2 regions of the Methylobacterium nodulans ORS 2060 genome follow, and region 1 is predicted to be linked to the other one. Evidence: predicted binding sites of a transcription regulator. Region 1 holds the regulator's gene; the other holds the start of a gene.

Region 1 (7,602 bases):
CCGACCGTGCTGCGCGAGAGCGCCTACGGCATCGGCTGCACCACCTGGGAGGTGGTGCGCCACGTGCTGATCCCGCAGGCCTCGGTCTCGATCATCGGCGCCATCATGCTGGGCCTCGGCCGCGCCCTCGGCGAGACCATGGCGGTGACCTTCGTGATCGGCAACGCCAACCGGCTCTCGGCCTCGATCTTCGACCCGGGCTCGACCATCGCCTCGCGCATCGCCAACGAGTTCAACGAGGCCGACGGGATGCAGCTCCATGCGTTGCTCGCGCTCGGCTGCATCCTGTTCGTCATCACCTTCATCGTGCTCATCGTCGCCCGGCTGCTCGTGCGCCGCGTGAAGGTGTCCTGATCCCCCGCGACGGAGCCCCTCCCATGGACGCCCGGACCACCCTCGCCCCGGCAGGCCGAAGCTCGGCAGGTGAAGCTCCTGCAGGCCACGGCGCCGCCCCGGCCGTGCAGGCCTGGGGCCGCGTGCGCGCCGGCCGGCGCACCGCCGACCGCCTGCTGGTCGTGCTGTGCACGGTCGCGACGGTGCTCGGGGCCATCGTGCTCGGCTCGATCCTGGTCATGCTGATCGTCGAGGGCCTGCGCGGCTTCTCGCCGGCCCTGTTCACCGAGGTGACGCCGGGTCCCGGCTCGCAGGGCGGCGGCATCGCCAACGCCATCCTGGGCAGCCTGATCATGACGCTGATCGGCATCGTCGTGGCGACGCCGATCGGGGTGCTGGCCGGGACCTACCTCGCCGAGTACGGCCGGACCTCGAAGCTCGCCGACCTGATCCGCTTCCTCAACGACATCCTGCTCTCCGCCCCCTCGATCCTGATCGGCCTCTTCGTCTACACGGTGATGGTCCGCACCATGGGCGGCTATTCGGGCTGGGCCGGGGGCGTGGCGCTCGCCATCATCGCGACGCCGGTGATCGTGCGCACCACCGAGGACATGCTGCGCCTCGTGCCGAGCAGCCTGCGCGAGGCCGGGGCGGCGCTCGGCGCGCCTGCGTCGATCGTGATCCGGGCCGTGAGCTGGAAGGCCGCGCAGGCCGGCATCGTCACCGGCATCCTGCTCGCGCTCGCCCGCATCGCCGGCGAGACCGCGCCGCTCCTCTTCACCGCGCTCAACAACAATTCCTGGTTCAGCGCCAACCTGATGGGCGGCATCGCCAACCTGCCGGTGATGATCTACCAGTTCGCCCTCTCGCCCTACGAGAACTGGCGCCAGCTCGCCTGGGCCGGGGCGCTCCTCATCACCATCACCATCCTGGGCCTGTCGATCGTGGCCCGCGTCTTCCTGCAAGGCGGCAAGAGCCGCTGATCCCGCCGCCGAGCTTCCGGAGAACCCCGATGAGCGCCCCTGCCACCGCCGCTCCGATCGTCGGACCGAGCTCCGCCGATGAATCCGCGCCGATCCGCATCGCCGTCAAGAACCTGAACTTCTACTACAACACCTTCCACGGCCTGAAGAACATCAATCTCAACTTCCATGACCGGCAGGTCACCGCCCTGATCGGCCCGTCCGGCTGCGGCAAGTCCACCCTGCTGCGCACCTTCAACCGGATCTACAGCCTCTATCCGGAGCAGCGCGCGGATGGAGAGATCCTGCTCGACGGGCGCAACATCCTCGACTCGTCGATCGACCTCAACGAGCTGCGCGCCCGCGTCGGCATGGTGTTCCAGAAGCCGACGCCCTTCCCGATGTCGATCTACGACAACATCGCCTTCGGCATCCGGCTCTACGAGCGCCTGAGCAGGGCCGACCTCGACACCCGCGTCGAGGAGGCCCTGCGCAAGGCGGCGCTCTGGGACGAGGTGAAGGACAAGCTCAAGCAATCCGGCATGGGCCTGTCCGGCGGCCAGCAGCAGCGCCTCTGCATCGCCCGCACGGTGGCCCAGCGCCCCGAGGTGATCCTGTTCGACGAGCCGACCTCGGCGCTCGACCCGATCTCGACCGGGCGCATCGAGGAGCTGATCGAGCAGCTGCGCGGCGAGTTCACCATCGCCATCGTCACCCACAACATGCAGCAGGCGGCCCGCATCTCGCAGTTCACCGCCTTCATGTATCTGGGGGAGCTGATCGAGTTCGGGCCGACCAACCGGCTGTTCATGAACCCGGCCAAGCGCCAGACTCAGGACTACATCACCGGCCGGTTCGGTTGATCGACCGCCAATTCCGCCTCCGGTCCGGTCGGAGGCGGAATCCGGGCTCCGACCGTGCCGCATGGCCTGCGGTGAACCGGCACACGCCATCGGACAATGCTCTTGCGAACGGGGACAGCGCCATGTCGGACCATATCGTCAGTTCCTACGACACGGACCTGCAGAACCTGCGCCGCAGCATCGCCGAGATGGGCGGGATCGGCGAGAAGATGATGGCGGATGCCGCCAACGCCCTGGTGCGGCGCGACGCGACCCTCGCCCAGTCCGTCATCGCCGCGGATTCCCGGCTCGACGGGCTCCAGCGCGAGATCGAGGAGCGGGCGATCCTGCTCATCGCCAAGCGCCAGCCGATGGCCGTCGACCTGCGCGAGACCATCTCGGCCATCCGGGTCTCGGGCGATCTCGAGCGGATCGGCGACCTCGCCAAGAACATCGCCAAGCGGGTCGTAGCGATCAGCGACCAGCCCCAGCCGCAGAAGGTCGTGGTCGGCGTGCAGCACATGAGCGAGCTCGTGCAGGAGCAGCTCAAGGACGTGCTCGACGCCTATGCCACGCAGGACGTGACCGTCGCCCTCGATGTCTGGGCGCGCGACGGCGGCATCGACGCCCTCTACACCTCACTGTTCCGCGAGCTCCTGACCTACATGATGGAGGACCCGCGCAACATCAGCTTCTGCACGCATCTCCTGTTCTGCGCCAAGAACGTCGAGCGGATCGGCGACCACACCACCAATATCGCCGAGACAATCCACTACCTCGTCACCGGCGAGACGCTGCCGACGGACCGGCCGAAGAACGATCGGTCGAGCTTCGCCACGGTGGCGCCGCAGCCGGAGGCGTGACCCTGTCGGAGTTCCAGCGTTCTGCATGAGTACGAGGATCCTGATCGTCGAGGACGAGGAGCCGCTGACGCTCCTCCTTCGCTACAACCTCGAGGCCGAGGGCTTCGAGGTCGATGCCGTCGCCCGCGGCGACGAGGCCGATATCCGGCTGCGCGAGCAGATCCCGGATCTCGTCCTCCTCGACTGGATGGTGCCGGGCCTGTCCGGGATCGAACTCTGCCGCCGCATCCGGGCGCGCCGGGAGACGGAGCGGCTGCCGATCATCATGCTGACCGCGCGGGGCGAGGAGGGCGACCGGGTGCGCGGGCTCGCGACGGGAGCCGACGATTACATCGTCAAGCCCTTCTCGGTGCCGGAACTGCTGGCGCGGGTGCGGGCGCTCCTGCGCCGCGCGAAGCCGGCCCACGTGGCGCACCTCCTGGTCGCGGGCGATATCGAGCTCGACCGGGTGAGCCATCGCGTCAGGCGCGAGGGCCGCGAGCTCCATCTCGGCCCGACGGAGTTCAAGCTGCTCGAGTTCCTGATGCAGAGCCCCGGCCGGGTCTTCTCCCGGGAGCAGCTCCTCGATGGCGTCTGGGGCCACGACGTCTATATCGACGAGCGCACCGTCGACGTGCATATCGGCCGCTTGCGCAAGGCCATCAACCGGCCGCGCCGTCCCGACCCGATCCGCACCGTGAGGGGATCGGGCTATTCGTTCGACGAGATGTTCGCCAACGGCACGGCCTGAGCCGTCACCGCCGAGCCGAGCACAGGAAGGCCGCTCCCCACGGGAGAGGGGCGTTCCTACGCACGGCCCGTTCCGCCGCGACAGTCACCTTGAGCCGGCATCCGGTCACGATGGGCCGGCTGCCGATCCGGGTTCCTGATCGGCCACCTTGCCGATGAAGTGGATGCCGCTTCGTCGAACTAGGCTCTACCGGAAGCCCACGACCCGTCTGTCGCTGCGCTTGCGCTCGGCGGCAGGCTGGTAGGCGATGCGGGCGTGGTGCATGCAGTAGGGCAAGCCCGTGATCGAGCGGGCGCCGCAGAAGCGGAAATCCGGCGAGGACGGATCGCCCATCGGCCAGCGGCACATGAACTCGCGCAGTTCCATGATGGTCACGCGCTCCGACAGCGGCAGGGCGACCTCGGCCGGCGCGATGCTCTCCGGCCGCACCAGCGCGAGAGGCGCGGGCGCCGGCGCCACCACGGTCGGCATCGGCGCGGGGCTCGGGCCGCGCGCCTCCTCGCTCGCCGCTCGCCGGGGTTGAGCCGGCGCGGGCGCCGCCCCGTTCGACCTCAGCACGCGCCCGGCAAGACCGAGCCTGTGCACCTTTCCGATCACCGCATTGCGCGACACGCCCCCGATCTCGGCGGCAATCTGGCTCGCGCTGCGTCCTTCCCCCCAGAGCCGCTTGAGGAGTTCGACCCGTTCCTTCGTCCAGCTCGGGCCCGCATCCGTCATCGCCGCCTCCGACTTCCCCCACACACCAGAGGTCGAGACGCACGCAACCGCCTGCGCCCGGCCATGTGGCCGCACGTCCAACCCCTTCGATCCTGCTGGTGATCGCCGCTTCGTGACAGCGCCTGCGACGGGGGTGAACCTACAGGAGCGGCCGTTCCCCGCGCAAGAGTCCCCGGCCGCAGCGAGGCCCTTTTCCCCGCATCGGTCGGGGCGGAGCGCACCGCTGCGATGGGGGCGCCAAGCGACGGCCCGGCCGGGCGAACGGGCCCCGAGGCTCGCCGAAATCCACATGTCCTCAACAGCTTGTTGTGGATCACATTGGGCCCGCGACGCGCGGCGGCTCCCCCTCCGAGAGGCCGGACGGCGCTGCCGTCCGGCCCGCCGCGAGCCTGCGGCGGGAGCAATCGGCACCGCGCGCGGGACAAGCGTGGCAGACAAGTCACGGTGGCGGCCGTCCGAGAGGCCACGTTGCCCGCGCGGCGGGCTGCACCTATGGTTCGAGCCCGGCGCCGCACGCGCCCGACACGGGAAACTCCATGCGGATCGTCCTCGCGTCCCTGCTTCCGCTCCTCGTGCTCCTCCCCTCCGGCCTCGCCGCCGAGCCGGCGCCCGGCATCCGCCTCGCGCCGCACCGCGCCGTCTACGACCTCTCGCTGATGCGCAGCGGCGGCGCCCGCTCGGTCGAGAGCGCCCGCGGGCGCATCGTGTTCGATTTCTCCGGCGACCCCTGCAAGGGCTGGGCGCTGCAATACCGGCAGGTGACGGTGCTGGAGAGTTCCGAGAGCGGCACGCGCACCTCGGACCTGCGCAACAACACCTTCGAGAGCGGCGACGGCCGCGCCTTCCATTTCCGCACCCAGTCGGACCTCAACGGCAGCCAGCAGCCCGCCATCGACGGCGATGCGGAGCGCGACGAGAAGGGGCTCGCGGTCACGATCAAGCAGCCGCAGAAGACGCGCGTCACGGTGCCGGGCGAGGTGCTGTTTCCGGCAGCCCACATGCGCCGGCTGATCGAGGCCGCCCAGGCGGGCGAGCGGACCGTGTCCGTGAAGGTCTTCGACGGCTCGGATGACGGCCGCAAGGTCTACGACACGCTCGCGGTGATCGGCCCCCGCCGGACGGTTCCGGCGAGCGCGGAGGCCAAGGATGCGGCGCCCAGGGCCGAAGCCCCGCTTCAGGAGGGCGCGCTGGCGGCGATGCCGCGCTGGCCCGTCACCTTGAGCTACTTCTCCACCGGGGAGGGCGAGCGCACGCCGATCTACGTGCTCTCCTTCGACCTCTACGAGAATGGCGTCAGCGGCGCCCTGCGGCTCGACTACGGCGACTTCACCCTGAAGGGCGATCTCTCCCGGATCGATCTCGGCCCCGAGAGCAAGGATTGCCGCCTCTGAGCGGCCCTATCGTTTCGGGTCCTTGGTCGGATCCTTGGCCGATGGCCTGAAGGCGAGGCCGCGCTGGACCGCCGCCGTACCGAAACGGGCGCGCAGCTTTTCCACGGCCGCGGCCCGGCTCGCCTCGCGCCGGGCGCTCTGATCGGCGAGATCGCCCCGGTCGGCGTGGATCGCCGCGCAGAGGTCGCCCGCCCCGATTCCGATCAGGCGATAGGCCGTGCCGTCGCAGGCCTCGCGCAGCATCGCCTCGGCCGGACGGAAGAGACGCTCGGCGAGCTGCGTCGGCGGCAGGCCGGAACGGCTGCGGGTGCGCAGGCGGAAGCCCGCGTCCTTCAGCTTGAGGGTCACGCTGCCGGCGGCGAGCTCCGCCCGCACCAGCCGGCGCGCCACCGTCTCGCACAGGCGCCACAGGATCGGCCGCAGGGCGGAGAAGTCCCGCAGATCCTCCGCGAAGGTGGTCTCCCCCGAAACGCTCTTCGCCTCCCGGGCCGGCTGGACGCGGCGCGGATCCTCGCCGCGGGCGAGGCCCGCGAGCCGGAGGGCGTCGCGCCCGAGGGCCGCCTGCAGGCGGGAGGGCGGGACGCGCAGCAGGTCCCCGACCGTCGTGATGCCGAGGCTCCCGAGCCTCGCTGCCGCCGCCTGCCCGATGCCGGGCAGAATGGCGACGGGACGCGGCGCCAGGAAGCCCTGCGCCTCCGCCCGCCCGATCACCGAGAAGCCCCGCGGCTTCTCCAGGTCCGAGGCGATCTTGGCCAGGAACTTGTTGGGCGCGAGCCCGATCGAGACCGTGATGCCGATCTCGGCCTCGACCGTGCGGGCGAAGCGCGCGAGCGTCACCGCCGGGCTCGCGCCGTGGAGCCGCTCCGTGCCGGACAGGTCGAGGAAGGCCTCGTCGATCGAGACCGGCTCGACCAGGGGCGTGAGCGCCCGCATCATCGCCCGGACCTCGCGGCCGACGCGGGCGTATTTCTCCATGTCGGGGCGCAGCACCACGGCATCCGGGCAGGCCTTCAGCGCCCTGAACATCGGCATGGCCGAGTGCACGCCGTGGGTGCGGGCCAAGTAGCAGGCGGTCGAGACCACGCCGCGGCGCCCGCCGCCGATGATGAGCGGGCGGTCGCGGAGCGACGGATCGTCCCGCTTCTCGATCGCCGCGTAGAAGGCGTCGCAATCGACATGGGCGATCGCGAGCGCGTCGCGCTCCGGATGGATCACCAGCCGGGGCGACCCGCAGGCGGCGCAGCGCAGGCTGCCGCCGGTGAGGCGGGCGCAGTCGCGGCAGAGCGCCGGGCTCATGCCCCGAAGGATTCGGGCTCGGGCGGCCCGAGGCGCCGCCAGGCCAGCGTGATCCGCTCCGGCGCTTCCCCGATCGCTTCGGCACAGGCGAGCAGGAGTTCCTCGTCCGAGACCACGTGGTCGAGGAGCCCGACCAGGAGATCGGGGCTCTCGGCGGCCTCCCGCAGGGAAGCGGGGCTCAGGCCCGCATGGTCCATGAAGCGCATCAGGCGGGCGGGGTCCCCGGTCACGAATCCGAACACGGCGCCCGCGAGCGCCTCGGCCTCGGCCCGGCCCGGTATTCCGCCCCGAGGGGCTTTCCCTCTGGTAAAACTCTGTGATTTGCGTTTCATCAACTTGTGCCGCTTAAACGGGACGAACAGGCGTCGTCGGAGGTTCGGATACGACTCGCCGGCGCCGGAGACAGTGAGCCATGACGAAGACGGTGCTCATCGTCGAGGATAACGAGCTGAACATGAAGCTCTTCAA
Region 2 (7,602 bases), 590 kb from region 1:
GCGAGGTCGAGGCGTGGACGAGGAAGCTCTCGTTGAGCCGCCGGTGCTCGACGCGCCGGCTCTGGCCGCGGATATGGCCGTCCTTGGTGTGGATCTGCGAGGCTTGGCTGAAGCTCGCGAGCTGCTTGTGGGTCGATTGCGTAGCGATGATGCCGGGCGAGTCCGGCCCGAGCCCGTCGAGCCCCATGGCGAAGCGGCCGGCATAGAGCGGGTGGAACTTCATGAAGCCCGCCCAGGCCTCGTCGAACAGGATGTAGTCGCAGAGATGCCCGATCCGCGCCAGGATCTCGCGCGCATCGTAGATCGTGCCGTCATAGGTGCATTGCTCGATCACCGCGACGCGGAACGGGCGCTGCCTGCGCCAGGCTTGCCTGTCCCGGACGAGCGGGTTGCGGCGGATCTTGTCCCTGATCGCCGCCTCATCGAAGGCCTCGTGGTAGATCGGGCCGATCAGCCCATGGGCGTTGCGGTCGGTCTCGAGGAAGATCGGGATGCCGCCGCCGAGGAAGAGGGCGCCGTGATGGGCGGCCTTGTGGTTGTTGCGGTCGAACAGCACGAGGTCGTCCTCGGCCACCAGCGCCGAGAGCACGATCTTGTTCGAGGCCGACGTGCCGTTGAGCACGAAATAGGTTTTTTCCGCCCCGAAGATCGCTGCCGCCTCCTTCTGCGCCTTCAGGGCCGGCCCCTCGTGGGTGAGGAGGTCGCCGAGATCGAGGACCGAGTTGTCGAGGTCATCGCGAAAGATCGCCTCGCCCAGATGCTCGACGAAGATGCGGCCGATCGGCGAGCGGTTGTAGAAGATGCCGCCGTTGTGGCCGGGGCAGGTCCATAGCTGGTTGCCCTTCTCGGCATAGTCGACGAGGGCGCCGAAGAACGGCGTCTTCAGCGTCTCGGCATATTGGGTGACACGCGAGACGAGGCCCCGGGCGATGAATTCGGGCGTCTCCTCGGCGAGGAAGATGTAGCCGTCGATGAAATCGAGGAGCTCGACGGGGATGTCCTCCAGCCGCTTGCGGCGGACCATGATGACGATCGGCATCTCCAGGCCGCGCTGGCGCATCATGTCGATGAGCGCCGCCGCCTTGCCGTCGAGGCCGCGCTTGCCCCAATCCACCACCATGCAGCCGATCGCCGCATCGGTCTGAACTGCGATGGCCGCATCCTCGACCCGCCGCGCCCGCACCACCTCGAAGCCGCGCGCCTCCACGGCCGCCACGATCTGGTTGACCCGCGCGCCCTCAAGATCGTCGGGATCGAAGGCGGGCGCGCACATCAGGACGGTGAAGCGGCGGTGGAAATCCATGGGCTCGGACTCCGGTCGGAATGATCGAGCCTTTCCGGTGCGGGTGTGACGGGTGGATGACAATGCGACCCGCGCCACGCCCGATCCGGGCGGGTCATACGGCGTCCGGTCGATCTGTTCCGAGACGAGGACGCGCGGGATCCCCTCTCCCGAGTGGGAGAGGGGTAGGGGTGAGGGTGCTACGCTTCTGAACAAGGTACTGAGCGTCGCGCTGGCAGCGGGACGGTTCAGTCTTCTTGCGGAACCGTCTCCACCCTCACCCCTGCCCCTCTCCCACTCGGGAGAGGGGTTCCCCGCGCGGACTCGTCCCGGAACAGATCGACTGGAAACCGGGTCACTCCGCAGCCGCGGCCAGCGGCGCCTCCGGCGCGCGGAACCGCGTGAGCAGCACCGCCTCCTCCTGCTTGGCGGCGGCGAGGCTCTTCGCCTTGACCGGCCCGAAGCCCCGGATGGTCAGGGGCAGGTTCGCGAGGCCGACCGCGACCGCGTGGTTCGCCGGGGTCAGGTCGCGCAGGATCTCGGCGACGAGCGTCTCGAATTCGCCGATGAGGCGGCGCTCCTCCCGGCGCTCCTGCGTGTAGCCGAACGGGTCGAGGGCCGTGCCGCGCAACCGCTTCATCCGGGCGAGCATCCGGAAGACGCGCAGCACCCAGGGGCCGAAGCTCATCTTGCGCGGGCGCCCGGTCCGGGGATCGGTGCGCGCGAGGAGCGGCGGCGCGAGGTGGAACTCGTAGCGCAGCCCCTCGCCCTCGAAGGTGTTGCGGATCTGCGCCTCGAAATGCCCGTCCGTATAGAGGCGGGCCACCTCGTACTCGTCCTTGTAGGCCATCAGCTTGAACAGGGACCGTGCCACCGCCTCGGTGAGCGGGCTTCCGCCCGGATGCACCGCAGCCTCCCGCTCCCGCACGGAGGCGACGATGCGGGCATAGCGCTGCGCATAGGCCGCGTCCTGGTAGTCGGTCAGGAAGGCGACGCGCCGGGCGATCAGCGTGTCGAGATCGGCTGAGAGATCCGAGGCCGTCGCGGCCTTGAGCGCGCCCAGGGTCTCGGGCGCGGCGGCGGCCCGCCGGCCCCAGGCGAAGGCCGCGAGGTTCATCGGCACCGCCTCGCGGTTGAGCTCGATCGCCTTCAGGATCGCGGCCCGCGACAGCGGCACGCGACCGCGCTGCCACGCATAACCCAGCATGAACATGTTGGCCGCGATGGCATTGCCGAGCGCCGCCACCGCGAGCCCGGTGGCATCGGTGAGGTCCGCATGGGCCGGGCCGGCCTTCTCGCGGATCACCCGCTTGATGCGCTCCACCGGGAGCGAGAAGTCGGGCCGGCGGGTGAAGTCGCCCGGCATGATCTCGGCGGTGTTGACGACCACATGGGTGCGGCCGGGCCGCACGGCGGCGAGCACCTTGCGGGTCCCGGTCACGACGAGGTCGCAGCCGAGGATCAGGTCGGCGGCGCCCGCCGTGACCCGGATCGCATGGATGTCGTCCTGGGCTTGAGCCAAACGGACATGGCTGAACACCGCCCCGCCCTTCTGGGCGAGGCCCGCCATGTCGATCATGCCGAGCCCCTTGCCTTCGAGATGGGCCGCCATGCCGAGGATCGCCCCGACCGTGACCACGCCGGTGCCGCCGACGCCCGTCACGATGATGTTGTAGGTGCCCTCGATGGGGGGCAGGACCGGCTCCGGCAGGCCCTCGTCCGGCGTGCCCGGGAGCGGCACCAGCGGGTGCGTGCGCGGTTTTCCCCCGTGCACGGTGACGAAGGACGGGCAGAAGCCGTTGAGGCAGGAAAAATCCTTGTTGCAGCTCGACTGGTCGATGCGGCGCTTGCGGCCGAACTCGGTCTCCAGCGGCTGCACCGCCACGCAGTTCGACTGCACCGAGCAGTCGCCGCAGCCCTCGCAGACGAGATCGTTGATGATCACCCGCTTGTCGGGGTCGGGGAACCGGCCGCGCTTGCGGCGCCGCCGCTTCTCGGCAGCGCAGGTCTGGTCGTAGATCAGCACCGAGACGCCCGGCACCGTCGCGAGGTCGCGCTGGACCGTATCGAGGTCGTCCCGGTGGTGGATCGTCAGACCCTCCGGCCAGCGCATCCCGGACGGGTACTTGTGGGGCTCGTCCGTGACGAGCGCGATCCGCTCGACGCCCTCGGCGCGGACCTGCTGGGCGATGCGGTCGACGGTGAGGCCGCCCTCGTGGGGCTGGCCGCCCGTCATCGCCACCGCATCGTTGAACAGGATCTTGTAGGTGATGGTGGTGCCGGTATCGACGGCCCAGCGCAGGGCCAGCGAGCCGGAATGGTTGTAGGTGCCGTCGCCGAGATTCTGGAACACGTGGGTGCGCTTCGAGAACGGCGCCTCGCCGATCCAGTTCGCGCCCTCGCCGCCCATCTGGGTGCAGCCGTCGGTGCCGCGCTCCATCCACTGGGCCATGTAGTGGCAGCCGATCCCCGCATAGGCCCGCGCTCCCTCGGGAATCCGGGTCGAGCTGTTGTGCGGGCAGCCGGCGCAGAAATGGGGCGTGCGGACCGCGATGTCGGTCGTGGCCGCGAGGATCTCCTGCGCCTGCCGGAGGGCGGCGACGCGCCCCGCCAGATCGTCGTTGCGATGGTAGCGCAGCAGGCGCTCGCCCAGCGCCACCGCGATGTCGTTGGGGTCGAGCGCTCCCTTGACGGGGAAGAGCCAGCGCCCCGCCTCGTCGCGCTTGCCGACGCAGATCGGCTGGTTGGCGGTGCCGTAGAGCTCCTCGCGGACCTGCACCTCGATGAGGGAGCGCTTCTCCTCGACCACCATGATCAGGTCGAGCCCCTCCGCGAAGGCGAGGAGTTCGCGCTGCGAGAGCGGCCACGGGCAGGCGACCTTGTAGAGCCGAAGCCCCATGTCGTTCGCCTTCACCTCGTCGAGGCCGAGATCGTCGAGGGCCTGGCGGACATCGAGATAGGACTTGCCGACCGTGATGACGCCGATCTTCGGCTGGCGCCCGCCCGACAGGATGATGCGGTTGAGGTTGTTGGCCCGCACGAAGGCCATCATCGCGTCGCGCTTGTAGTCCTGGAGGCGGGCCTCCTGCTCCAGGATCACGTCCGGCGTGCGGATGTTGAGGCCGCCCGGCGGCATCGCGAAATCGTCCGGCTGCACGATCCTCACGCGGTCGAGCCGGGCATCGACGCTCGCCGTCGATTCGATGTTGTCCTTCACGCATTTGAAGGCGACCCAGGTGCCGCAATAGCGGCTCATGGCGTAGCCGTAGAGGCCGTAGTCGAGGATCTCCTGCACCCCGGCCGGGTTCAGGATCGGCATCATCACGTCGACGAAGTGGAACTCGGACTGGTGGGCGAGCGTGGAGGATTCGGCGGTATGGTCGTCGCCCATCAGCGCCAGCACGCCGCCGTAGCGGGAGGATCCGGCCGTGTTGGCGTGACGGAAGACGTCGCCCGCGCGGTCGACGCCCGGCCCCTTGCCGTACCAGAGGCCGAACACGCCGTCGTAGCGCCCCTCGCCGCGGATCTCGGCCTGCTGGGCGCCCCAGATCGCGGTGGCGGCGAGTTCCTCGTTGAGCCCCGGCTGGAAGACGATGTTGGCCGCCTCCAGCACCTTCCGGGCCTTGTACAGGTTCAGGTCGAGCCCGGCGATCGGCGAGCCGCGGTAGCCCGAGACGAAGCCTGCAGTGTTGAGCCCGGCGGCCCGGTCGCGGGCCTGCTGCATCAGCAGCATCCGGATCACCGCCTGGGTGCCGGTGATGAAGACCTGTTCACGGGACAGATCGTACTTGTCCTCGAGGCTGACGGGTCGAAGGGACGAGACGGCCGACTGCCTGCCCATCGGGCTTCCTCCACAAACTCCCCCCTCGGAGGCGTCGGCGGTCCGGTTCGTCCGGCCCTGCCCCACCCCAAGCCTTCGATTATGTCAGCAATGCTGACATTCTTTGGTACAACCGTCAATGAGGATCGCGGCGCCGTTCTCCGTCATCGCGACGCTCCCCGGCCCCCGCCCGTCCTCGTGCCGCGGCGCGTCGAGGCTTGCGGTCACCGTGACGCCTGCTCTCCTAAGCCGTCTTCTCCGCGACCAGTCCCAGCTTCTCCACCATCGCCTGCCGCATCCGATACTTCTGCATCTTGCCCGTCACGGTCGTGGGGAACTCCTCCACGAACTCGACGTAGCGGGGGATCTTCTGATGGGCGATCTGGCCGGCGCAGTGGGCGCGCAAGCCCTCCGCCGTCAGCGCCGCGCCCGGGCGCAGCCTGACCCAGGCGCAGAGTTCCTCGCCGTAGCGGGGATCGGGCACGCCGAAGACCTGCACCTCCTGGATCGCCGGATGGCGGTAGAGGAATTCCTCCACCTCGCGCGGATAGACGTTCTCGCCGCCGCGGATGACGAGATCCTTGATGCGCCCGACGATGTTGCAGAAGCCATCCTCGTCGAGGGTGGCGAGGTCGCCCGTATGCATCCAGCCGGCGGCGTCGCGCACCTCGGCCGTCTTCTCGGGATCGCCCCAGTAGCCCTGCATCACGCTGTAGCCCCGCGTGCACAGCTCCCCGGGCGTGCCCCGCGGCACGATGCGGCCCTCGGCGTCGACGACCTTCACCTCGGTGTGCGGGTGGATGCGCCCCACCGTCGAGACGCGCCGCTCCAGGGGATCGTCCACCGCGCTCTGGAAGCTCACCGGGCTCGTCTCGGTCATGCCGTAGCAGATCGTCAGCTGCGTGAGATGCATCCGGTCGACCGCCCGCTGCATCACGGCGATCGGACAGGGCGAGCCCGCCATGATGCCGGTGCGCAGGCTCGACAGGTCGAAGCGCGCGAAATCCGGGTGGTCGAGCTCGGCGAGGAACATGGTCGGCACGCCGTAGAGCGCCGTGCAGCGCTCTGCCTCGACGGCGCGCAGCGTCGCCAGGGGATCGAAGCCCTCGCCCGGATAGACCATGGCGGCGCCCGAACTCACCGCCGCGAGATTGCCCATCACCATGCCGAAGCAGTGATAGAGCGGCACCGGAATGCAGATCCGGTCCTCCGGCGACAGGCGCATGGCGCGGCCGACGAAATAGCCGTTGTTGAGGATGTTGTGGTGGGTGAGGGTCACGCCCTTCGGACTGCCGGTTGTCCCGCTCGTGAACTGGATGTTGACCGGATCGTCGAACTGCAGCGCGCCGGCATGGGCGGAGATGCGGTCGCGCTCGGTCGCGCCCGCCCGCTCCGCCACGGCCGCGAAGGGCAGCGTGCCCGGCGATTCCCCGCCGCCGATCTCGATCACGGTGCGAAGCGCCGGGAGCCGCGCGGCCCGCAGGCGCCCCGGCGCCGCCTCGCGCAGCTCGGGGGCAAGCGACGTCAGCATGCCGATATAATCGCTGCTCTTGAAGGCGCGGGCGGTGACGAGGGCCTTGCACCCGACCTTGTTGAGCGCGAATTCGAGCTCCGCCAGCCGGTAGGCCGGATTGACCGTGACGAGGATCAGCCCGGCCTTGGCGGCGGCGAACTGGGTGAGCGCCCATTCGGCGTTGTTGAGCGACCAGATCCCGATCCGGTCGCCCCGCTCGAGCCCGAGCGCCAGGAGACCCGCCGCGAAAGCCTCGGCCCGCGCGTTCAGCTCGGCCCAGCTCCAGCGCACTTCGCCGGCCGGCGCGATCAGGGCCGGGTGGTCGGGCCATGCTTCCGCGGCCGCGCTCAGCGCCTGGCCGATGGTCCGGCCGAGGAGCGGGACCTCGCAGGCGCCATGGACGTAGCTCGCCCGAGGGTGGGTCATGGCGTTCCTCCTGGTTCTTGGCAGTTCGGCATCAAGAGCGGCGCGGGCACCCCTCTCGCATGCGGGAGAGGGGTGCCCGCGCCGCTCTTCGCATCCGGGTCCTCACCCGATCCGCGAATCCATCTTGTTTTAAAAACGATCGTTCGTATAGATAGTCGAAACGCCCGGAGGACGCCCATGATCCCGAACGCCGCACGCGAGTTCAATTTCGGCCTCGGCGAGACGGCCGACGCGATCCGCGAGAGCGTGCGCGACTTCGCGCGGGACCGGATCGCGCCGCGGGCCGAGGAGATCGACCGCACCAACACCTTCCCGCGCGACCTCTGGCCCGAGATGGGGGCGCTCGGCCTCCACGGGATCACGGTCGAGGAGGAGTATGGCGGCCTCGGCCTCGGCTATCTGGAGCATTGCGTGGCCATGGAGGAGGTGTCGCGCGCCTCCGCCTCGGTCGGCCTGTCCTACGGGGCGCATTCGAACCTCTGCATCAACCAGATCCGCCGCAACGGCTCGGACGCGCAGAAGCGCCGCTACCTGCCCAAGCTCATCTCCGGCGATGAGGTC

Evidence for each region. The regulator PhoB, encoded in region 1, activates phosphate uptake and scavenging genes when phosphate is short. The targets are predictions, from matches to a motif close to TGTCATNNANCTGTCAT.
Region 2: MNOD_RS01410 (Orn/Lys/Arg family decarboxylase) is a predicted target of PhoB. The motif match lies at 1,349-1,365, and genes of this name have one in related genera.

The regions. Positions count from the first base shown of each region.
Region 1 is NC_011894.1:7,507,244-7,514,845, reverse strand. Features, by position in the region: gene pstC (phosphate ABC transporter permease subunit PstC) at 1-354, shown strand, start outside; gene pstA (phosphate ABC transporter permease PstA) at 378-1,316, shown strand; gene pstB (phosphate ABC transporter ATP-binding protein PstB) at 1,346-2,158, shown strand; gene phoU (phosphate signaling complex protein PhoU) at 2,281-3,000, shown strand; gene phoB (phosphate regulon transcriptional regulator PhoB) at 3,026-3,730, shown strand; gene MNOD_RS35135 (GcrA family cell cycle regulator) at 3,917-4,447, opposite strand; gene MNOD_RS35130 (cell envelope integrity EipB family protein) at 4,984-5,838, shown strand; gene MNOD_RS35125 (DNA polymerase IV) at 5,845-7,134, opposite strand; gene MNOD_RS35120 (DUF3572 domain-containing protein) at 7,131-7,364, opposite strand; gene MNOD_RS35115 (response regulator) at 7,547-7,602, shown strand, end outside.
Region 2 is NC_011894.1:320,446-328,047, forward strand. Features, by position in the region: gene MNOD_RS01410 (Orn/Lys/Arg family decarboxylase) at 1-1,303, opposite strand, end outside; gene MNOD_RS01415 (indolepyruvate ferredoxin oxidoreductase family protein) at 1,638-5,123, opposite strand; gene MNOD_RS01420 (AMP-binding protein) at 5,347-7,041, opposite strand; gene MNOD_RS01425 (isovaleryl-CoA dehydrogenase) at 7,219-7,602, shown strand, end outside.